Regions from separate parts of the Kosakonia beeri genome, predicted to be linked through region 2. Evidence: predicted binding sites of a transcription regulator. Region 2 holds the regulator's gene; each other region holds the start of a gene.

Region 1 (6,121 bases), 2.2 Mb from region 2:
AGATAATCCGCACCCTGCGCATAGGCCATCGCTTTTGCCGGTAGCGTATGTTCCGGTAAGTAACCGCTGGCTCCACGGTGCGCGATAACAATTTTTTCTGCGGCCGGCGCCTGGCTGGCAAACAGACCGGCCAGCAGCAGGCCGGTGGAAAGACGGGTAAATGTCGTTTTCATCTCAGCTTCCTGTTATGAGCGACGCGCAAGCAGCTCGGCATGATGGCGCTTCTCGCCGATCATCACCACAATCAGCAACAATACCGCCAGAATGCTACCGCCAATCATCACCATAAAGCCGCCATCCCAGCCGAAGTAATCGACGGTATAGCCAACAATGGCGCTGGCCGCGACCGAACCGCCAAGGTAACCAAACAGACCCGTAAAGCCTGCTGCTGTCCCCGCCGCTTTTTTCGGCGCCAGCTCCAGCGCATGCAAACCGATCAGCATCACCGGGCCATAAATCAGGAAACCAATAACAATCATACAGATCATATCGAGGGTCGGATTTCCCGGCGGGTTAAGCCAGTAAACGATTGTCGCAATGGTCACCAGGGTCATAAAGAACACCCCGGTGGCACCTCGATTCCCCCGGAAGACCTTATCTGACATCCAGCCACAGATCAGCGTGCCGGGAATACCCGCATATTCATAAAAGAAGTACGCCCAGGAGGATTTATCCAGCGCGAAATGCTTCACTTCTTTCAGGTAGGTTGGCGACCAGTCGAGGATGCCGTAACGCAGCAGATAGACAAACACATTGGCTACCGCGATATACCACAGCAGCTTGTTAGGCAGGATGTACTGCATGAAGATCTGCTTTGCTGTCAGTTCCTGTTCGTGCGTTTCGGTATAATCATCCGGGTAGTCATTCTTGTATTCTTCAATCGCCGGCAAACCGCAAGACTGCGGCGTATCGCGCATTAATGCGAAGGCAAAAATCGCAACCACAATCGCGGCAAAGGCAGGCATATACAGCGCGGCATGCCAGTCGTTGAACCATGCCATACCCAGCAGGAACAACAGGGGCGGCACACCGCCGCCGACGTTATGCGCGCAGTTCCATACCGACACAATCCCACCGCGCTCTTTCTGCGACCACCAGTGCACCATGGTGCGCCCACACGGCGGCCAGCCCATCCCCTGGAACCAGCCGCACAAGAAAAGCAGCACAAACATCACCATAATGCTCGATGTCGCCCAGGGCACAAACCCCATAAACAACATCACCGCGGCCGCCAGAATCAGCCCGGCAGGCAGAAACACGCGTGGGTTCGAGCGGTCAGAAACAGAACCCATAATAAATTTGGAAAAACCATAAGCAATGGAAATACCGGACAAGGCAAAGCCTAAATCCCCGCGTGAAAACCCCTGCTCAACCAGATACGGCATGGCCAGCGCAAAGTTTTTACGCACCAGGTAATAGGCTGCGTAGCCGAAGAAAATCCCCAGAAATATCTGCCAGCGTAAACGACGGTAGGTCGTATCGATCTGCTCTGCCGGCAGACGCGACTGATGGGGGGCGGGTTTAAAAATACTCAACATAGCGGCCTCCATGGCGCAATGAACTCATGATGCCTGTCATCAATGAGTGAAAACGAACATAACAGGAGTTAGTCGTCGCGAATTGTATTGAAAGTTTTATTCAGAGAGGGTGAGTTGTCGCACATAATGTTACAGAAATATGACAAAAGTCTAAAAACACGCATGAAAGCGCGTTTCACTTTCGTTTTTTGTTCGAATATGCGCGATATCAAACAAACCACAGCAAGAGTGTGGCTAAATGGTCGTTAAAGAACGTCGAACAAAAGGACGCGACCATGCGCAATTCCAGTGACTACGATGTGATCATAATTGGTGGCGGCGCGACGGGGGCCGGTATCGCTCGTGACTGTGCCCTGCGTGGCCTGCGTGCCGTGCTGCTTGAACGCCATGACATTGCGACCGGCGCAACGGGCCGTAACCACGGTCTGCTGCACAGCGGCGCGCGTTACGCCGTGACCGACAACGAGTCGGCGCGCGAATGTATCGCCGAGAACCACATCCTCAAACGCATCGCCCGCCATTGTATCGAGCCGACCGACGGCTTGTTTATTACCCTGCCTGAAGATGACTTAGCGTGGCAGCGCCAGTTTATTGATGCCTGTCAGCTGGCCGGCATTCCGGCACAGGCCATTTCACCGCAGGAGGCCCGGCGCATAGAACCGAGCGTCAATCCGGCACTGACAGGCGCAGTGCGCGTTCCGGATGGCACTGTCGATCCGTTCCGCCTGACAGCAAGCAATATGCTGGATGCACGCGAACATGGCGCAACTATCCTGACCGGCCACGAAGTCTGCGGGTTGCTACGCCATGGTGACACGGTGAGCGGCGTACACATTCGTCATGCCGCCAGCGGCGAGACACAAACACTGCATGCGCCAGTGGTGGTAAATGCCGCCGGGATCTGGGGCCAGCGCATTGCCGAATACGCCGATTTGCGTATTCGCATGTTCCCGGCAAAAGGCGCGCTATTAATTCTCGATCACCGCATTAACCAACATGTAATCAACCGCTGCCGCAAACCCGCCGATGCTGACATTCTGGTGCCTGGCGATACCATATCGCTGATTGGTACCACATCGACCCATATTGATTACAACGATATTGATAACGTTCGCGTTACGCCAGAAGAGGTCGACATTCTGTTGCGCGAAGGCGAAAAACTGGCACCAGTGATGGGACAGACGCGAATTTTGCGCGCCTATGCCGGGGTACGCCCGCTGGTGGCCAGCGATGACGACCCGAGCGGACGCAATGTCAGCCGGGGAATTGTGCTGCTGGATCATGCCGCCCGCGACGGGCTGGAAGGCTTTATCACTATCACTGGCGGCAAACTGATGACCTACCGCTTGATGGCAGAATGGGCAACCGACGCGGTCTGCCGCAAACTAAATCATACTCGCGCCTGCACCACCGCCAGTGCTCCGCTGCCTGGCTCCAAAGACCCCGCCGAACAGGCACTGCGCAAAATTATCTCTCTGCCTACGCCGTTGCGCGGTTCTGCCGTGTACCGCCACGGCGATCGCACCCCGGTCTGGCTCGGTACGACCCGGCATAACCGCAGCCTGGTCTGCGAGTGCGAGGCGGTCACTGCGGGCGAAGTGCAATACGCGGTAGAAAACCTCAATGTACATTCCCTGCTCGACTTACGTCGCCGCACCCGCGTCGGCATGGGCACCTGTCAGGGGGAACTGTGTGCCTGCCGTGCCGCCGGGCTGTTGAACCGCCTGCATGTGACCACGGAGCGCGAATCCCTGACACAACTGGCCGATTTTCTTAACGAGCGCTGGAAAGGTGTCAAACCTGTCGCCTGGGGCGATGCACTGCGCGAAAGCGAATTTACCCGTTGGGTTTATCAGGGATTGTGCGGTCTGGAGAAGGAAACAGAAGATGAGATTTGATACGGTCATTATCGGCGGCGGGCTTGCCGGGCTACTGTGCGGGATCCGTCTGAGCGAAAGTGGGCAACGCTGCGCGATTGTCAGCCGCGGCCAAAGCGCGCTGGGCTTCTCCTCAGGTTCTCTCGATCTGCTCTCGCACCTGCCAGACGGTCAACCGGTGAGCGATGTCGCTGCCGCCATCACACAGCTGGAGCAGCACTTCACCGCACACCCCTATGCGCTGCTGGGGGCAAATCGCGTGCTGAATTATGCCCGCCAGGCGCAAACACTGCTGGCAGACTGTGGCCTGCGACTGCAGGGCGATGCGGAGACGCCCCATCAGCGCGTGACGCCGCTGGGGACGTTTCGCCGGGCCTGGCTCAGCCCACAAGAGGTGCCGTTAAAACCCGAAACGACACTGCGCACAGGTGTGGTCGGCATTAGCGGTTTTCTTGATTTCCAGCCGCAACTGGCTGCCGCGACGCTGCGCAAACGGGGTATTGATGCCCATGCTGAAGAGATTGAACTGCCTGCGCTCGACACCCTGCGTGATAACCCCAGCGAGTTTCGGGCCGCGAACATTGCCCGTCAACTGGACACAGCAGAGCACTACACCCCGCTATACCAGGCGTTACGCCCGCTCAGCGAGCAGTATCAGGCGCTCTGGCTGCCCGCCTGTTTTGGCCTGATGGATAGCATCGTATTTGATCGACTGAATCAGCAACTGGCTTGCCCCCTGCGTCTACTGCCCACCCTGCCGCCGTCGGTACCCGGCCTGCGTATGCAGCACCTGTTACAACAACGTTTTGTCCAGAGCGGTGGCAGCTGGATGCCCGGTGATGAGGTGATCCGTGCCGATATCAGCGGGGATCAGGTAACGCAACTGTGGACGCGCAAGCACGAAGATATCCCGCTGCGCGCACGCCATATCGTGCTCGCCAGCGGCAGTTTCTTCAGTAATGGCCTGATTGCCAGCCGTGACCGGGTACGCGAATCGGTGTTTGATCTGGACGTTTTGCAAAGTGACAACCGCAGCGACTGGTATGGCGATGATGTATTTGCCTGCCAGCCGTGGCATCAGTTTGGTGTTCAGACCAACGCCCGGCTTAATGGGTTACGTCATGGCCGTGCGTTAAGCAATTTATACGTCATTGGATCGGTATTAGGTGGGTTCGATCCCATCACCCAGGGGTGTGGCGGCGGCGTTTGCGCGGTAACCGCGCTGCATGCGGCACAGCAGATTACCGATCAGGGAGGCGAACAATGAGCTCGACTCAGTTTGAAAGCTGCATCAAATGTACCGTCTGCACAACCGTCTGCCCGGTCAGCCGGGTGAATCCGGCTTATCCTGGCCCGAAACAGGCCGGTCCGGATGGCGAGCGGCTACGCCTGAAAGACGCAGCGTTATATGACGAGGCGCTTAAATATTGTACCAACTGCAAACGCTGCGAAACGGCGTGCCCGTCCGGGGTAAAAATTGGCGATATCATTCAGCGCGCACGAGCACAGTATGCAGAGAAACCGCTGTCGGTGCGTAATGCGATCCTCAGCCATACCGATCTGATGGGCTCACTTTCTACGCCGCTGGCGCCACTGGTGAATACCGCGACGGCGCTGAAACCAGTGCGGCAGTTACTCGACAAAGCCCTGAAAATTGATCACCACCGCACTCTGCCGAAATATTCTCACGGCACCTTCCGCCGCTGGTATCGCAGCGTTGCCGGGCAACAGCGCGCATTTCCCCAGCAGGTGGCGTTTTTTCACGGCTGCTACGTGAATTACAACCATCCGCAACTGGGCAAAGATCTACTACGAGTGCTGAATAATATGGGCATTGGAGTACAACTGCTGGAGCGGGAAAAATGCTGCGGGGTTCCGCTGATCGCCAACGGCTTTTTTAGTAAGGCCAAAAAGCAGGCACAATTCAACGTCAAGTCACTGGAACAGGCGATTGGCTCAGAAGGTTTGCCAGTGATTGCCACCTCGTCAACCTGTGCATTTACCCTTCGCGATGAGTATCCGCATTTGCTGGATGTTGATAACAGCCATCTGCGGTCGCATATCGACCTGGCGACACGCTGGATCTGGCGCATGCTGGATGAAGGGCGCACGCTCAGCCTGAAAGAGACACCGTTAAAAGTGGTCTATCACACCCCCTGCCATATGGAAAAAATGGGCTGGACACACTACACGCTGGAGCTGTTACGCCGTATCCCCGGTCTGGAGCTGACCGTGCTGGATTCACGCTGCTGCGGCATTGCCGGAACTTACGGTTTTAAGAGCGAGAATTACCCGACTTCCCAGGCGATTGGCGCGCCGCTATTTGCGCAAATCGAAGCCAGCGGCGCAGATCTGGTGGTAACGGATTGTGAAACCTGCAAATGGCAAATTGAGATGTCCACCAGCAAACGTTGCGAACACCCGATTACGCTATTAGCGCAGGCATTAATTTGACGTACTGAGATCCGCCGGGCGGACGCCCGGCGTAATAGGGCTACTCAACTGACAGGGTTTCCACCACATTGATCCAGCCGTGATCGCTGGTAATGTCTTTCCCTTCAAGCCAGCGGCGCAGGATATTGAGCGCCATCATCGCGCAGACTTCCTGGCGCACCGCCAGCGCATGGCGATTGGTGCTGAATTTTACCCGTAACGCACGGGTACCTTGCGGCGTGGCCAGCGCAAAATTCAGGTGATCGTCCTCAA
Region 2 (6,121 bases):
CCGCCACTTTGCCAATCGGGGTGCTCAGGCTGTCTACGCCACCACCCACTTTCGCCAGCGCGACCACGGTAAGGACGGGCAGGCCAACGGCGGTGATCAGAAAGCCTATGGCTGCTGTCCAGACGTGTTCACCCGCCTGTAAGCCGACCATCGGTGGAAAAATGATGTTACCTGCGCCTACGAAGAGGGCAAAAGTCATAAAGCCCAGAGCAACAATGTCTCGTGGTTTTAAGTGATGGGTCATATTTTGTTACTGCCTGTGGATGTGGTGTCGTAAAAATGATGTTTTTTTCGCCTTTCCCTACCGAACAATACAACGTCTATATCGCTGAAAGTCAGCGGGAAATGCTTTATGCATTACGTAGCGGAGAATAGTTTTTCGATTTACCACGCAAATACAGTCGGTATAACGATGTACGGGGCGCAATTTAAACGCTTATAACGTTTAAAGGCAAGGTGGGATCGCAAAACCAGATGCATCTACTACAACGGGAATTCTTACCAGTGAATAATTCCAATTATAAGAAAAACACATGGCTGATCATGCGAACAAAAAAGCAGCATGCGTACAAAATACGTTTCAGGATGGAGACAAGGTACGTATGAGCGGTCTGTTTTCACAGACCGCTGGAAAGATAAGCTGACAGCGAGCTCAGGAAGCGGCTTTTTTGGCAACCAGGCGTTCCGGAAGAACAAAACTGAAGCGGGTACCTTTACCTGGCTGACTGACAATATCGAGACGGCTTTCGTGGTGGTTTACCGCATGCTTCACAATCGCCAGCCCCAGGCCACTGCCACCGGTTTGCCGGGATCGGGCTTTGTCCACCCGGTAAAAACGTTCGGTGAGACGCGGAATATGCTCAGCGGCAATGCCCGGCCCGTTATCTTCGACGCTGAACTCCGCCCCCTGCGCCAGGTGACGCCAGCTCACGATAATATGTGTCCCTGCCGGGGTATGGTTGACAGCGTTATACACCAGATTGGAAATGGCGCTGCGGAGTTGCTCTTCATTGCCGAGCACTTTGAGACTGCTGTCGACATCAAAATCAAAGGTGTGCTTTTGCTGACTGAGGGTTTGCGCCTCGCGCTCCACGACCCGCAGCATCATCGGCACATCAATGGTTTCGTTGGGCGGCAATGTCGGCGCCGCTTCAATCTTCGACAGCGTGAGTAGCTGGCGCACCAGACCTTCCATGCGCGAGGTCTGTTCCCGCATGGTATGCAGCGCTTTTTCCCGTGGCGCGCCTTCAAGCGTCTGCTCTTGCATCATCTCCAGGTAGCCCTGCAACACGGTCAACGGCGTACGTAGCTCATGGCTGACATTGGCAAAAAAGTTGCGCCGCGCCCCTTCCAGTTGATGCATTTGTGTCACATCGCGCGCCACCAGCAACAAATGCTCTTCCGTGTAGGGCATCACGCGGATCTCGAGATGGCGACCGTTGTTAAGCACCAGGTGCAAAGGCCGGGTAAACTCTTTTTTCTTCAGGTATTGGGTGAATTCGGGGTAACGCAGCAGGTTAAGGATGTTCTGCCCGCTATCATCTGGCCAGCGCAGCCCCAGCACTTGTTGCGCAAGACCGTTGCACCAGAAAATAGCGCCTTCCTGCGTGGTGAGGATCACCGCATCCGGAAGGGATTCCGCCCCGCTGCGAAAGCGCTTGATCAGGCTACCCAGTTCACGGCGACGCTTTTTGTTGCGCATCTGCATCTGGTGCAACCCATACAAAAGAGGCTCCCAGCTTCCTGTGCCGGGCGGCGGGGTCATACTTTTATCAACCCATAGCCACCAGGAGAGGCGCAATAAATTCCAGAAATGCCAGATCAGTAACCCGGTTACCGCGGCGAGTAAAAACCAGGGCAGATAACCGAACATGACGCCGAGTATTAAGGCGGGGATACAACAAAGGAGGAGCTCCAGCACCAGCCTTTTCCATGACAGCCGTTCCAGCACGCGTCACACTCCTGTCAAATTTCAGAAACGGGTCGAAAAACGGTATCCCGTGCCGCGCACTGTTTGCACCATACGATCGTGACCACTGTGTTCCAGCGCTTTGCGCAGTCGGCGAATATGCACGTCCACCGTACGGTCTTCCACATACACATTGGTTCCCCAAACATGATTCAGCAACTGCTCGCGGCTGTAAACACGTTCCGGGTGAGTCATAAAGAAGTGTAAGAGTTTAAACTCTGTCGGGCCCATATCCAGTGGATTTTCACCGGTCATTACGCGGTGAGACGAGGGATCGAGGCTCAGCCCCTGCATTTCGATGACCTCTTCCACCGCCATCGGCGAAATGCGGCGCATGACAGCCTTGATACGCGCCACCAGCTCTTTTGGCGAGAAAGGTTTGGTAATATAGTCGTCCGCTCCGGTTTCCAGGCCGCGAACGCGATCCTCTTCTTCACCACGCGCCGTCAGCATCATTACCGGAATGTCACGGGTCATGGCTTCACGTTTCAGATGTTTAATAAACTGAATGCCTGAACCACCTGGCAACATCCAGTCCAGCAAAACGAGATCGGGCCAGGGTTCATTCAGTTGATTCACCGCGCTGTCATAATCTTCAGCTTCTACTGGTTGAAAGCCATTTTGCTCGAGCACAAAGCAAACCATTTCACGGATGGGTGCTTCGTCTTCTACGACCAGAATTCGTCTCGCCATAATTTGCCCTGTTTTATTTAAGTCGTCAGTATATATAGCGGCGCCATTATGCGTCAGTTTTATGACAGATTTATGAATAACATGACCGTCAGATGACCCTCTTCAGCACGCGATGACAATCCCTGTTTTTATTCGGATATGTCCCTCATCTGCTTAATGTTTATAATCTGATTTACGTTTTTTCGCCACGGAACCGCTATGCGCATAATTCACACCTCTGACTGGCATCTGGGACAGAACTTTTACAGTAAAAGCCGTGCCGCCGAACACGACGCTTTTCTCGACTGGTTGCTGGAAAACGCCGAAAGCCACCAGGCAGATGCGATCATTGTGGCTGGCGACATCTTTGATACCGGTTCACCGCCGAGCTATGCCCGCGAGTTATATAACCGTTTTGTGGTTAAACTCCAGCGCACCGGCTGCCAGTTAGTGGTGCTGGCCGGCAACCATGACTCCGTGGCCACGCTCAATGAATCGAAAGAGATTCTGGCCTATTTGAAAACGACCGTAGTAGCCAGCGCCGGGGCGGCACCTTTTCTGCTCCACCGCCGTAATGGCGAGCCCGGAGCCGTGTTTTGCCCGGTGCCGTTTCTGCGTCCGCGCGACATTGTCCTGAGTCAGGCGGGTCTGTCCGGCCTGCAAAAACAGCAACATCTGCTCGCGGCTATCACTGACTATTATCAACAGCAGTACCGTGACGCCTGCACTCTGCGTGGCGATAGCGCGCTGCCTGTTATCGCCAGCGGCCATTTGACCACCGTTGGTGCCAGCAAAAGTGACGCGGTACGTGATATTTATATCGGCACGCTGGATGCCTTTCCGGCGCAGAATTTCCCCCCTGTTGACTATATGGCACTTGGTCATATCCACCGGGCGCAAAAAATTGGCGGTGAGGAGCACATTCGTTACTGCGGCTCACCGATCCCGCTCAGTTTTGATGAAACCGGTAAAAGCAAAAGCGTTAACCTTGTGAGCTTTGCCGGGGGGAAACTGGCCGAAGTGACCACGCTTAATGTTCCCACCACACAGGAACTGGCAGTGATCAAAGGTGATTTCGCCGCCATCTGCCAGCAACTGGAACAGTGGCGCGATGCCCCTGCCGACAAACCGGTCTGGCTGGACATCGAAATCGAAAGCCATGACTACCTGGCGGATGTGCAACGCAAAATCCAGCAGGTGACCGAAGCCCTTCCCGTGGAAGTCCTGTTAGTTCGCCGCAGCCGTGAACATCGCGAGCGCATACTTGCTGGCGAGCTGCGGGAAACGCTCAATGAATTAAAAGTCGAAGAGGTTTTTGCCCGCCGCCTGGCGCATGAAGAGCTCGACGAAACGCAAAGCGTGCGTTTACAGGCCTTGTTCAGTGAGGCATTGCAGGCGCTGGATGAGGAGAAAGAGGCATGAAAATTCTCAGTTTGCGACTAAAAAACCTGAATTCATTGAAAGGTGAATGGAAGATCGACTTTAGTGAAGAGCCCTTCGCGAGTAACGGTCTGTTCGCCATCACTGGCGCAACAGGCGCGGGTAAAACCACCCTCCTCGACGCCATCTGCCTTGCGCTTTACCACGAAACACCTCGCCTCAGCACCTTATCGCAGTCACAAAACGATCTGATGACCCGGGACACTGCCGAATGCCTGGCAGAGGTGGAGTTTGAAGTCAAAGGCGTGGCGTATCGCGCTTTCTGGAGCCAGAGTCGCGCCAGAGGTTTAGCCGAAGGCAACCTGCAGGCACCGCGCGTTGAGCTGGCAATGTGCGCCAGCGGCAAAATTCTGGCCGATAAAGTCAAAGACAAACTGGAACTGACCGCCTCACTCACCGGGCTGGATTACGGCCGCTTTACCCGTTCGATGCTGCTATCTCAGGGGCAATTTGCCGCCTTCCTGAACGCCAAACCGCGGGAGCGCGCCGAATTGCTGGAGGAGCTGACCGGCACCGAAATCTACGGGCAAATTTCCGCCATGGTGTTTGAGAAACATAAAGCGGCGAAAATCCGGCTGGAAAAATTACAGGCGCAGGCCGAAAGTGTCGCACTGTTGGACGATGCCCAGCGCCAGCAGCTTGAACAAAGTTTGCAGGCACTTACTGACCAGGAACACCACCTGCTGGCTGACCTGAGCATTCGCCAGGCGCAGGCGAACTGGCTGAACCGGAACGCTGAATTGCGCGACGCTCAGGACCGGGCGCAGGCCGCCTTAGTGCAGGCCCGTCAGGCCCAGGCAAGCGCGCAACCCCAACTGGCAGCGCTAGAACGCGCACAGCCGGCTCAGCAGCTGCGCCCCTTATGGGAGCGCCTTGAAGAACAGCGTAAAACGTTGCGTCGCACCGGTCAGCAGAGTGACGAAGTAAATACTCGCTTACATAACAGCCTGACACAGCGCGCCCGTATTCGCTTCAGCGCCGCGCAGCAACTCGCCACCTTACAGCGTTCCCAAAAAACGCTGGATAGCTGGCTGGCTGAACATGCCCGTTACCAACAGTGGCACAACGAGCTGACCGGCTGGCGGGTGCTATTTAATCAACTGGAAGAAGAAAAAAAACAGTGGCTAAACCTGCAACAACGCATTCAGAGCCATGAATCCAGGCTGAAGACACTGCCAGTCTCAACGCTGGCGCTCAGCATGGAAGAAACCGCCCAGGCCATGCAACGGTGCGCGCAGCAGCGCCCGCAGCGTCAGCAGTTAATCGCCCTGCATGCCCGTTTTGCGCCGCTACGTAAACAGCTAAGTCTTCGCCAGCAGAGCCTGGTCGATCTGAAAAACGAGCAGGAGAAGCTCACTCTCGAGCTGGCACGCAAGCGCGAACTGTATAAAGAAAAAAATCAGTTGCTGGTGGATGTCACCACCATTGTCGAGCTGGAAAACCGCATTAAAGATCTCGAAAGCGAGCGTGCCCGCCTGCAACCCGGCCACCCTTGCCCGCTCTGTGGCGCGACGGAACACCCGGCGGTGGCGCACTATCAAACCCTCGAACCCGGCGTGAACCAGGCGCGACGCAATACGCTGGATCTGGAAGTCCGCCAGGTAAAAGAAGAGGGTGTTGCGCTAAGCGAAAGGCTGAAAGGCCTGGGCGAACGTTACGAGAAAGATGAGCGCGAAGCCAGAGCCTTACAGCAGGAAGAACAGACCCTGCTGCAGTCGTGGGCCAGCGCCTGCGCCGCACTGAATGTGACGCTGGAACCGCACCGGGAGCTGACCAGTTGGCAAAGCGCGCAGGATGCCTACGAGCATCAGCTTTATTTGTTGAATCAGCACCAGACGTTGCAGCAGCAAATTCATGAACTGCGCCAGCAGGGTGAACATTATCAACAGGCGGTTGTCAGCCGCCGTGCCAGCCTGGCCTCAGCCTTGCAACCGCTCGAACTCAGCCTGCCAGAGGAAGGTGAAGAGCACGCCTGGCTGGCGGCGCGGGCGCAGGAAGCGGAGCAGTGGCAACAGCAGCAGCAACAACTGGCTTCGTTGC
Region 3 (6,121 bases), 1.4 Mb from region 2:
GTGTGGTTAACATGGTGCGTTATTACTCATCGTTGCGCGCACTGTTAGTGGTACTTCGAGGTTGTGACCCCTTACTCTATCAATACGTGGATGGCGGCGGATTTTTCACGTCCCACGGTCAACCGGGCAAGCAGATGCGGCTGGTGTGGTACATCTACGCCCAGCGCTATCGCGATCACCATGACGACGAATTCATTCGCCGCTGCGAAAGGGTACGTCGGCAGTTCATCCTGACCAGTTCGCTGTGCGGTCTCGTAGTGGTGAGTTTGATTGCGTTGATGATTTGGCATTAAGCCGCTGCGCCGCAGGGCGGTAAACGCGCCGCTCTGCCGTTGTAGGAGCCAAAAAAAACGGGCCAGTTTCCTGACCCGTTCTTGTCATGCGTGCAAACCGTTAAATCAGGTGCAGTGCAATCCAGTACAACCCGCCAGACAGAATAATCGAGGCTGGCAGGGTAAATACCCAGGCCATCAGAATGCTGGTGACCGTTTTGCGTTGCAGGCCACCGCCATCGACAATCATCGTCCCGGCAACGGAAGAGGAGAGCACGTGAGTCGTGGATACCGGCATACCGGTATAACTCGCCAGACCGATGGACACCGCGGCGGTCATTTGTGCAGACATCCCCTGCGCGTAGGTCATGCCTTTCTTACCGATTTTCTCGCCGATGGTCGTTGCCACACGACGCCAGCCGATCATTGTGCCGAGGCCCAGCGCCAGCGCCACCGCCATAATGATCCAGACAGGCGCATACTCGATGGTGCTCAGCATATCGCCTTTCAGTTTCTTCAGCAGACGCTGGTCGTCAGCGCTGACTTCCGGCTGCTTCGCTACTTTATCGGTAATATCGGAGAGGCAAAGCATAATGCGACGCAGCTGGCTACGCTGCTCAACCGGCAGTTTGTCGTAGCTTTCAACGTTTGTCAGCATCGCTTTAGCGCGGTCCAGCGCAATGATGGCGCGGCCAGGATGGCAATGGAACTCACCCGGCTGCGTGGTCACTTCTTCCGGCGTTGGGATCAGCGGATCCACACCCGTTGCTTTTTGCAGCAGCGCCGGATGTTGCTGGAAGTACGTTTCCACGTTGTTTACGGCATCACGGGTACGGGTGATGTCATAGCCGGAAGCGTTCATATTCACCACGAATCCGGCTGGCGCAACACCGATCAACACCAGCATAATCAGGCCGATGCCTTTCTGGCCGTCATTCGCGCCGTGTGAAAAACTCACGCCAATCGCGGAGAGGATCAGCGCTATGCGCGTCCAGAACGGCGGCTTTCTTTTGCCGTCGATTTTCTCGCGTTCCGCCGGTGTCATATGGATACGGGCGCGTTTTTTGGTATTGCTCCAGTAGCGACGCAGTATAAATACCAGCCCACCAGCGAACACCAGGCCGACAATCGGTGAGACGATCAGCGACGCGAAGATATTCAGCACTTTCGGGATGTTTAACGCATCAACCACTGAGGTACCGGTCATCAACGCATTGGTTAAACCAATGCCGATAATCGCGCCAATCAGGGTATGGGAGCTGGACGCCGGCAGACCAAAATACCAGGTGCCGAGGTTCCAGATAATCGCGGCCAGCAGCATGGAGAAGACCATCGCCAGACCGTGAGCAGAACTGACATTGAGGAGTAGATCGGTTGGCAACATATGCACAATCGCATATGCAACGCTTAACCCGCCCAGCAACACGCCGAAAAAGTTAAACACCGCCGCCATTACTACCGCCAGCTGAGAGCGCATAGCGCGCGTATAAATCACTGTTGCAACGGCGTTTGCAGTGTCATGGAAGCCATTAATCGCTTCGTAAAACAGAACAAAAACCAAAGCAAGCAAGAGTAATAGCCCGGTATGAAGATCCAGGCCGGCAAACAAATGTAACATAAGTCGTTACGCCATTTTGAGGACATGAACGCGGCGCATTATCAGGGACATTGCGTGTGCGGGCAAAGTGAAATATGTATTTTTTTTGACATTATTTCTTACAAAGGCCGGTATTTTGGAAATTATCTTTTATTTTTCAATATCATGTTCTGTGAGCGCGCATTCTCTCTGGTGCGACCAGCATGAACTCTTTACAATCCGCCACGTTTTTCAAATGAGGAAACTGCTGTGGAAAGGTTTGATGCCATCGTTATCGGCGCCGGTGCGGCGGGAATGTTCTGTGCGGCGCTGGCCGGGCAGGCGGGCTGCCGGGTATTGCTGCTGGATAACGGCAAAAAACCGGGCCGCAAGATCCTGATGTCCGGCGGCGGCCGCTGCAACTTTACTAACCTTTATGTTGAGCCGGCAGCTTATTTGAGTCAGAACCCGCATTTTTGCAAATCTGCCCTTGCGCGCTATACCCAGTGGGATTTCATCGATCTGGTGGGCAAACACGGTATTGCCTGGCATGAAAAAACGCTGGGTCAGCTCTTCTGCGATGACTCCGCCCAGCAGATTGTCGACATGCTGGTTGCCGAGTGTGAAAAAGGCAACGTCACGCAGCGCCTGCGCAGCGAAGTGCTGAGTGTTGAGCGCAACGAAGAGGGCTTTACGCTGCAACTGAATGGCGCCGGCGTCCAGGCTGCAAAACTGGTGATCGCTTCGGGGGGGTTATCGATGCCGGGCCTGGGAGCCTCGCCGTTTGGTTATAAAATCGCCGAACAGTTTGGTTTAAAGGTACTGCCCACCCGCGCAGGATTGGTGCCGTTTACGTTGCACAAGCCGCTGCTGGAGCAGATGCAAACCCTTTCCGGGGTTTCTGTACCGTCGATCATTACCGCCGAAGATGGCACTGTGTTTCGCGAAAACTTGCTGTTTACCCACCGTGGGCTCTCAGGGCCGGCTGTTCTGCAAATTTCCAGTTACTGGCAGCCAGGGGAATTTGTCACCATTAATCTGCTGCCCGAATGCGATCTGGACACTTTCCTCAATCAGCAGCGCGATGCGCACCCGAATCAAAGCCTGAAAAACACGCTCGCCATGCAGTTACCGAAACGGTTGGTGGAGTGCCTGCAGCAACTGGGGCAACTCCCGGATGTGACCCTCAAGCAACTGAACAGCCGCGAGCAGGACGATCTGGTTATGACGCTGACGCAATGGCGGGTGCAGCCGAATGGCACCGAAGGCTATCGCACGGCGGAAGTAACGCTTGGCGGTGTGGATACCCATGAACTCTCTTCGCGCACCATGGAGGCCCGTAAGGTGCCTGGATTGTATTTTATTGGCGAGGTGATGGACGTCACTGGCTGGCTCGGCGGGTATAACTTTCAGTGGGCGTGGTCCAGCGCCTGGGCTTGCGCGCAGGCGCTGACGGCCGAATAACCCAGAAAGGCCGCTGCGCTACGGGAGCGGCCCTGGGTGATTGTTTTAGAACAACTTACGCAGGCGCAGGCTGACCGTCTGCGCATCAAAATGCGGTGCGGTAGAGAGGTCGTAGCGTGCGCTAATGCTCAGATCATCGCCCTGCACCAGCGTAACGCCCGCGCTGATATCCGCCGTATCTGCCACCGGTGTAGCGCCGAGGCTGGTGAAGCGGGTTTCCCCCACGGAATCGGCCACATAGCTGGCACCGGTTGCGGTGCGGCTGCGGTCGTACTCATGGCTCCACATGACCTGTGCGAACGGTACTAAATCCCCGGCTGGCGTGCTCCAGCTGTGCTCCAGTTTGCCGCCCACGCTGTGGCGGACAGACTGGCTGTGGCTGCTGTCTACGTTGAGTGCGGCACCGCTGTCGCTGTGCTCCCGGTAACCTTTCTGGTGCAAATAGCTATAGCTCATGGCGGCCAGAGGGGTCAGCGTCGTCCCTTCGCCAAACAGGATCGGGTAACCCGCTTCAGCTTTCGTCACGGTTTGCAGGCCGTTGAACTTACCCTTCGCCTGGCCAGAGAAGCCGTCAAACGCAATCACACGCTGGCTGTCAAACTGCTGGCGGGTGACGCTGGCCGAGAGGTTGACGTACCACGGGTTACCGCTCCAGCTGGCATACGCCACGCCGCCCCACGCATCCACATCGGTGTGGTTGCCTGTTAAGTTGTCGCTGCCGCGAACGGACGCGTGCGAGTAAGTCATTGCCCCACCTGCGCGCCAGGCTTCCGCGATCTGGCGGTCCGCCCCCAGTACCAGTCCACCGTAGTGTGCTGTGTAACCACTGACGTTATCGATCATTCCCTGGCGAACGTTGCCATAAAATGGCTGGCCCCAGACAGCCCAGTCCAGCGGATCATCACCGGTGGCAATACCGCGCTGTACGCTGCCGTTACGCGCCAGGCGCACGCTGTCGACATGGTTGCTCACTACAGACAGCGCATTCAGCGATGCGGCCGATGCGGTGCTGCCCGCGGCGATATTCTGCACCGGAGAGAGCTGCTCGCCCGCTTTGTTGGCTTCTTCGCGGCTGCTGATCGCCAGAGAGGCGTTATAGAGATCAAGCAGTCCGTCAGCGAAACCGCTATAGCCAGAAAGCCCTTTCAGGGACGACGCAGCATTGCGCGTGGTGGCTAAACCTTTTGTCGGCTGCGGTGCCAGCGATGTATCGGGGGGTGTAATCACGGTTGAGTCGCCCGGCAGCACCGGGTCGGCCGCGCGCAGGACGACCACCAGCCCACGCTGGCCGCTGTCCATATCCATGTAAGTCCCGCCGACCGCTTTGCCATTGAAATTTTCAACGGCGTAGTGCAACGAAGACTCGTTGTAATTGGTGCCGTTCATGTTGGCCAGCGCCACCAGATAACGCTGCCCGGCGGCAAAATTGTAGCTGGCACCGTTTCTCGCCAGCACCACATTCGAACCTGGCTCAAACGTGGCGATGCCCGACACATTAAGGCGGCCATAACCAGAATCACCGGTAAAGGTGTTGATCACCGCATTGTCATTGACACCGATTTCGAGCGTGGCATCTGCTTTCTGCAGATAGTTACCGGTTATCGCGGTCGGCTGGTTGAGACGCAGCACTGCAGCCTGGTTAATCAGTTTGTGGCTGCCCACATCGATGTTGTCGTTCATCCATATATGCCCGCTCCCCATATAGAGATCGGCGTTCTGGCTGGCAAGCGTGCCCATCACTCCGTTCTGACCGGTGAAGACGCCGAACAGCGCGCCGCCCTGAGCGGATCCGTTCAGAGTCATGGAGGAGGAGCTGGTATAGAGAATATCCCCGACAATGCTTCCGCTGTTATTAAGGGTACCAATCGCGCCGCTACTGTTGATTGCCGCCAGTGCGCCGCTGATGGCGCCGTTGTTATTCACCGTGGTCATCGGCGCGTTACTGTTAATGGCAGTATTGCCGCTGATCAGGCCGTTGTTAGTAATATCACCTATCACCGTGTTGGCACCGTAAGCGAAATTATCGCTATTAATGCCATACAGAGCGCCAGAGATCGTCCCGTTGTTGGTCAGCGCGCCGATATTGCGCAGGTTACGCAGGCCAGTTTCAGAATAGATATAACCGCTGTTTTGCAGGCTATCGATGGTGCCGCCGTTAAACACGGCTGCCGCATTGGCTACGTTTTCTGCGGTGATGGCACCCGTATTAATCAGCGTATTGATATGGTTCTGTACGTTCAGGCCCAGCACCCTGAAGGGGCCATTATCACGCACGGAGGTAATGGTGCCGGCGTTGGTAAACGTGCCAATTGCCGTGCCGGCATAAATGCCAGCCATATCTTCCGATGTTCCCCTGACGATAACGTTCTGCAGCACATCATAGGTGCTATGCGCTTCAACGATCTGAATGCCGTTACTCTGATCACTGCTGATCACATTGGCTTCAGCGGCCAGCGCCTGTTGCGCCAGCAACAGTTGCGCAGCGATAACGGCCAGCGACAGTGGCGTTTTACGAAAAACGGGTTTTTGCATCTGCTATTCATCCAATATGTGAATGGTTCCGCCGGCTCTTTGTCCAGTCAGGATCGGGAATATTGTTGTCTTCGAGGGAGCGTTTGCAGTGTTTCAACAGGGCAATGCGTTGAAACAGGACAACTTGCAGAATGCATCACGGAATAAATTCTCTACGACCTTCAGGTTATCGACGCAGGAACCCGTCTTCTTTAACGCATGCGCGCTAAAAATAGATAAATAAAGCTAATAATTTCCGGCTCTTTATTTAACTATATGATTACAAAAGAGTAACCTT
Region 4 (6,121 bases), 1.1 Mb from region 2:
GTATCTCTTTAATCGCGATCATAAAATCCAGACACTGGGCCGGGAGATGCAGGCTACGGTTGAAGATGTCAGTTATATCAGTTCAAACGATAACGGCACGATTAATATAAAATACCGGCTGGCGCTCAACGAGGGTGAAACGCCGAGGTCTGTAGAAGGAAAAGAGACAATTTCCGCCTTTAATGCCGCAAAGATACAGAAAGGCAATAAAGTGGATATAAAGTACCTTGATGATCAACACATTCTGTTTGTTTTTGATAAACAGCAGATGCCGGGAAGTTAGCTGCTAAAGGAAGCGAGGCTACTCTTCGGCAGCCTCATCTGGCTTATTTAATTTTACGGCTGAGATCGTCAAGCTTACTTTCCAGCGATCGGACGCTGCGCGCTAATTCATCAACGTTGCGGCTTAATTCATCATTTCGCTTTTCCAGTTTCTGGTTGTCGCGTGTAATGTCCGACAGCATTTTTTTCATCTCTTCGATGTCTCTTTTCTGCTTCGGCGCATCTTCCTGAATATCTCTCAGTTTGCTGACTCTCAGTTCGGACGAGGGGCCGATGGTTTCGTTACCCGCGCTGTCTCTGGCCCCAAAAATGGCGACAGAGTTTGATTCATTACCGTTCGTGTTCAGATAAACCGCTTTGCTGGCGGCATGTCCATATGTTGCAGGCAAAAACGTAAGCAGCCCGATAGCGACAGTTACTGATTTGATCATTCTCATTCCTTAATATTCAATATTTTGCGTCAAAAAGGGGGCCACATCACCGCTATATAAATACGAAACATAGGGTCTTGTCTGCTACCTCTTCCCGGTAGTCTTGATGCACTAAAAATCGGCGGTGGATGATGGCAAAATCCACAGGAAAGGGATTGCAGGAGGCAAAAAAAGCGGCTTTAGTTCGACAAATGCCTTATGACAAATTCTGATTTTCAACTATTTTTTGAATGTCATAAAAACAAAATATTTCGGTAACAATGCCGTGGTAGGTGCTGTTTAATTTATTGATTTTATTAATTTTTAAATGAGCTGGTGACGATATTTTTCCGTTGTCATTAAACAGTAACATTCATTGCATATAACTGTCATCAAAGTGTCCTATTTTGCTCCGAGTAGCAACTCAAACAACGATTTACGACCCTTGCAGGAGACATTATGAACGTTATGCGTACCACTGTCGCAACTGTTGTCGCCGCGACCTTTTCTCTGAGCGCTTTCGCCGCCAGCGCAGCTGCAAGCCTGACAGGTGCGGGTGCAACTTTCCCGGCGCCGGTGTATGCCAAATGGGCGGATACCTATCAAAAAGAAACCGGTAACAAGATTAACTACCAGGGTATCGGTTCTTCCGGTGGCGTGAAACAAATTACCGCTAAAACAGTGGATTTCGGTGCCTCTGATGCTCCGCTGGCTGACGATAAACTGGCTCAGGAAGGTCTGTTCCAGTTCCCGACCGTTATCGGTGGGATTGTACTGGCTATCAACGTTCCGGGCATCAAATCCGGTGAGCTGGTGCTGGACGGTAAAACGCTGGGTGATATCTACCTGGGCAATATCAAAAAATGGGATGACGCAGCCATTGCGAAACTCAACCCAGGCCTGAAACTGCCTTCACAGAACATTGCTGTCGTTCGTCGTGCCGATGGTTCCGGTACCTCTTTCGTGTTCACCAACTACCTGGCGAAAGTGAACGAAGAGTGGAAATCAAAAGTGGGTTCCGGCTCTACGGTTAACTGGCCGACCGGCCTGGGTGGTAAAGGTAACGACGGTATCGCGGCATTTGTACAACGTCTGCCGGGTTCCATTGGTTATGTTGAATATGCTTATGCTAAGCAAAACAACCTGACCTACACCAAACTGATGTCCGCTGATGGTAAAGCGGTGAGCCCGACGGAGACTAGCTTCTCTAACGCGGCGAAAGATATCGACTGGAGCAAATCTTTTGCTCAGGATCTGACGAACCAGAAAGGCGCAGATGTGTGGCCAATCACCTCTACCACTTTCATCCTGGTACATAAAGAGCAGGCTAAACCGGAACAAGGCGCTGAAGTCCTGAAATTCTTCGACTGGGCGTACAAAAACGGCGGCAAACAAGCGAATGAACTCGACTATGCCACCCTGCCGGAAAGCGTAGTAACCCAGGTTCGCGCAGCTTGGAAAGCCAACGTGAAAGACAGCAGCGGTAAGGCACTGTACTAATAGCAGATTTTTGAAGAATATGGCGGGTGGCGCTTACACCACTCGCCTTACAGATTCTCTGTAGGCCCGTAAGCGTGCACACGCGCCGACGGGCGAATTCGTAAGACGTTAAACTAAAGAGTAATTTATGGCTGCAACCAAGCCGGCATTTAACCCACCGGGTAAAAAAGGCGACATGATCTTCAGCGCACTGGTAAGACTGGCTGCGCTGATTGTGCTATTGCTGCTCAGTGGCATTATCGTTTCTCTGATTTTCTCCGCCTGGCCAAGCATACAGAAGTTTGGTTTCGCGTTTTTATGGACCAAAGAGTGGGATGCGCCGAACGATATCTATGGTGCGCTGGTACCGATTTACGGCACCATCGTGACCTCAGTTATCGCCCTGCTGATCGCGGTTCCTGTTAGTTTTGGTATTGCCCTGTTTCTGACCGAGCTGGCGCCGAACTGGCTGAAACGTCCGCTGGGTATCGCCATTGAACTGCTGGCGGCCATTCCAAGTATAGTTTATGGCATGTGGGGCCTGTTTATCTTCGCTCCGCTGTTCGCCACCTATTTCCAGGAGCCGGTGGGCAATGTGCTCTCCAATATTCCATTTGTGGGGGCGCTGTTTGAAGGCCCGGCGTTTGGTATTGGCATTCTGGCGGCCGGGGTGATCCTCGCTATTATGATTATTCCGTACATTGCGGCAGTGATGCGCGATGTCTTTGAACAAACGCCGGTGATGATGAAAGAGTCGGCTTATGGCATTGGCTGCACCACGTGGGAAGTGATATGGCGCATCGTGTTGCCGTTCACCAAAAACGGGGTCATAGGCGGCGTTATGCTGGGGCTTGGCCGCGCACTGGGTGAAACCATGGCGGTGACCTTTATCATCGGTAACACCTATCAGCTCGACAGCGCTTCGCTGTTTATGCCGGGCAACAGCATTACCTCCGCGCTGGCGAATGAGTTTGCCGAAGCCGAATCTGGATTGCATGTAGCGGCACTGATGGAGCTGGGCCTGATCCTGTTCGTGATCACCTTTATTGTGCTGGCCATCTCGAAAGTGATGATCCTGCGTCTGGCAAAAAATGAGGGGGCACGCTGATGGCTACGCTTGAAATGCAAAGCACGGCAGAGCTGGCCGAATCACGTCGTAAAATGCAGGCGCGTCGCCGTCTGAAAAACCGGATTGCATTGACATTGTCGATGGCGACCATGGCATTTGGTTTGTTCTGGCTGGTGTGGATCCTGCTGTCTACCGTCTCACGGGGTTTCGACGGCATGTCTTTGGCACTGTTCACCGAAATGACACCGCCGCCGAATACGGCTGGGGGCGGGCTGGCGAATGCGCTGGCGGGCAGTGGTCTGCTGATCCTTTGGGCGACGGTTATCGGTACACCGCTGGGCATTCTGGCGGGGATTTATCTGGCGGAGTATGGCCGTAAGTCTCTACTGGCGGAAGTGATCCGCTTTATCAATGATATTCTGCTTTCCGCACCGTCGATTGTGGTTGGCCTGTTCGTCTACACCATTGTGGTCGCGCAGATGCAGCACTTCTCCGGCTGGGCTGGCGTGATTGCGCTGGCGCTGTTGCAGGTGCCGATTGTTATCCGTACCACGGAAAACATGCTGAAACTGGTGCCGGACAGTCTGCGTGAAGCGGCGTATGCGCTGGGCACCCCGAAGTGGAAGATGATTGCCTCTATTACCCTGAAAGCCTCTGTCTCGGGGATCATGACCGGTGTACTGCTGGCGGTTGCGCGTATTGCGGGTGAAACTGCCCCGCTGCTGTTTACGGCACTCTCTAACCAGTTCTGGAGCACCGATATGATGCAGCCTATTGCGAACTTGCCGGTGACGATTTTCAAATTTGCCATGAGCCCGTTTGCCGAATGGCAACAGCTGGCCTGGGCCGGGGTTCTGATTATTACACTCTGTGTACTGTTGCTGAATATTCTGGCGCGCGTGATTTTCGCGAAGAGTAAACACGGTTAATTTTTGCGACGCGGCGACAGCGGCGTCGAGTTGAGGAACGAAATAAATGAGTATGGTTGAGACGACGCCGGGCAAAATTCAGGTTCGTGATTTGAACTTCTATTACGGCAAATTCCATGCACTGAAAAACATCAGCCTGGATATTGCCAAAAATCAGGTGACGGCGTTTATCGGGCCTTCAGGCTGTGGTAAATCAACGCTGCTGCGTACTTTCAATAAAATGTTCGAACTCTATCCGGAGCAGCGCGCCGAAGGCGAGATCCTGCTGGATGGTGACAACATCCTTACCAATACGCAGGATATCGCGCTGTTGCGTGCGAAAGTCGGCATGGTTTTCCAGAAGCCGACGCCGTTCCCGATGTCGATTTACGACAACATCGCTTTTGGTGTGCGTCTGTTTGAAAAGCTCTCCCGTGCCGATATGGACGAACGTGTGCAATGGGCTTTGACCAAGGCCGCATTATGGAATGAAACCAAGGATAAACTTCATCAGAGCGGGTACTCTCTCTCCGGTGGTCAGCAGCAGCGCCTGTGTATTGCTCGTGGGATCGCTATCCGCCCGGAAGTGCTGTTGTTGGATGAGCCGTGTTCGGCACTTGACCCGATTTCAACCGGTCGCATTGAAGAACTGATCACTGAACTGAAACAGGATTACACCGTGGTTATCGTTACCCACAACATGCAGCAGGCTGCGCGTTGTTCCGATCACACGGCATTTATGTACCTCGGTGAACTGATTGAGTTTAGCAATACGGATGATCTGTTCACCAAGCCGAAAAAGAAACAAACCGAAGACTACATTACCGGGCGCTACGGTTGATATGCCCGAGCCGCAAAGGTTTAAGCAACCTTGTATTCACGAGAATTTTGTCGGGCATTTGGAGTTGAACCATGGACAACCTCAACCTTAATAAACATATTTCCGGGCAGTTCAACGCTGAGCTGGAAAGCATTCGCACTCAGGTAATGACCATGGGTGGGATGGTGGAGCAGCAGCTTTCTGATGCGATCACCGCCATGCACAACCAGGACAGCGAGCTGGCAAAGCGCGTTGTTGAAGGCGACAAACAGGTGAATATGATGGAAGTCGCCATCGATGAAGCCTGTGTGCGTATCATTGCTAAACGCCAGCCGACAGCGAGCGATTTGCGTCTGGTGATGGCCATTATCAAGACCATTGCCGAGCTGGAACGTATTGGCGACGTGGCGGATAAAATTTGCCGTACGGCGCTGGAGAAATTTTCTCAACAGCACCAGCCACTGCTGGTGAGCCTGGAGTCGCTGGGTCGCCACACCGTGCAGATGCTGCATGATGTGCTGGATGCATTCGCCCGCATGGATCTGGACGAAGCCGTGCGCATTTACCGCGAAGATAAAAAAGTGGATCAGGAATACGAAGGCATCGTGCGTCAGTTAATGACCTATATGATGGAAGATTCCCGTACTATTCCCAGTGTTCTGACTGCGCTGTTCTGCGCCCGATCTATCGAGCGTATCGGCGACCGTTGCCAGAATATTTGCGAATACATTTTCTACTTCGTGAAGGGACAGGATTTCCGTCACGTGGGTGGTGACGAGCTGGATAAGTTGCTGGCCGGGAAAGACCCAAAGGAATAAAGACTCACGCGTTATCGCTAAAAAGAACCCCCTCGTTGCTGAGGGGGTTTTTGTTTCAGGCTTTCTCCAGCATCCTGGAGGCCATGCTTTCAATATCTTCGCACTGCCACAGCTTCTCACGCCACGGTTGCGGGATGCCCTTCACGCCGTAATAAGCACCAGCAAGCTGGCCGACAATGGCGGCAGTGGTATCTGCATCATCGCCAAGGTTAGTGGCCAGCAGGATCGTCTCTTCAAAATCATGACCCTGCATGAAACACCACAGCGCGGCTTCCAGGCTCTGGACGCAGTAGCCAGTGCCGAAGATGTCCGCCCGTGATTTTTGCAGATAGCGA

What was found. The regulator PhoB, encoded in region 2, activates phosphate uptake and scavenging genes when phosphate is short. The targets are predictions, from matches to a motif close to CTGTCATAAAACTGNCNNAT.
Region 1: a site for PhoB is predicted at 1,665-1,684, ahead of glpT (glycerol-3-phosphate transporter). Genes of this name have one in related genera too.
Region 3: a site for PhoB is predicted at 1,963-1,982, ahead of pitA (inorganic phosphate transporter PitA). Genes of this name have one in related genera too.
Region 4: a site for PhoB is predicted at 1,079-1,098, ahead of pstS (phosphate ABC transporter substrate-binding protein PstS). Genes of this name have one in related genera too.

What each region holds. Positions count from the first base shown of each region.
Region 1 covers NZ_CM135106.1:1,586,047-1,592,167, reverse strand. The annotation lists gene glpQ (glycerophosphodiester phosphodiesterase) at 1-173, opposite strand, end outside; gene glpT (glycerol-3-phosphate transporter) at 186-1,538, opposite strand; gene glpA (anaerobic glycerol-3-phosphate dehydrogenase subunit A) at 1,814-3,436, shown strand; gene glpB (glycerol-3-phosphate dehydrogenase subunit GlpB) at 3,426-4,682, shown strand; gene glpC (anaerobic glycerol-3-phosphate dehydrogenase subunit GlpC) at 4,679-5,869, shown strand; gene ACUY4S_RS07660 (nicotinamide mononucleotide deamidase-related protein YfaY) at 5,910-6,121, opposite strand, start outside.
Region 2 covers NZ_CM135106.1:3,804,933-3,811,053, forward strand. The annotation lists gene brnQ (branched-chain amino acid transporter carrier protein BrnQ) at 1-244, opposite strand, end outside; gene phoR (phosphate regulon sensor histidine kinase PhoR) at 653-1,951, opposite strand; gene phoB (phosphate response regulator transcription factor PhoB) at 1,973-2,662, opposite strand; gene sbcD (exonuclease subunit SbcD) at 2,861-4,063, shown strand; gene sbcC (exonuclease subunit SbcC) at 4,060-6,121, shown strand, end outside.
Region 3 covers NZ_CM135106.1:266,255-272,375, forward strand. The annotation lists gene uspB (universal stress protein UspB) at 1-293, shown strand, start outside; gene pitA (inorganic phosphate transporter PitA) at 394-1,890, opposite strand; gene ACUY4S_RS01215 (BaiN/RdsA family NAD(P)/FAD-dependent oxidoreductase) at 2,119-3,312, shown strand; gene ACUY4S_RS01220 (autotransporter family protein) at 3,358-5,844, opposite strand.
Region 4 covers NZ_CM135106.1:4,905,580-4,911,700, forward strand. The annotation lists gene ACUY4S_RS23165 (hypothetical protein) at 1-283, shown strand, start outside; gene ACUY4S_RS23170 (hypothetical protein) at 327-713, opposite strand; gene pstS (phosphate ABC transporter substrate-binding protein PstS) at 1,152-2,192, shown strand; gene pstC (phosphate ABC transporter permease PstC) at 2,320-3,279, shown strand; gene pstA (phosphate ABC transporter permease PstA) at 3,279-4,169, shown strand; gene pstB (phosphate ABC transporter ATP-binding protein PstB) at 4,216-4,989, shown strand; gene phoU (phosphate signaling complex protein PhoU) at 5,061-5,786, shown strand; gene ACUY4S_RS23200 (ADP-ribosylglycohydrolase family protein) at 5,842-6,121, opposite strand, start outside.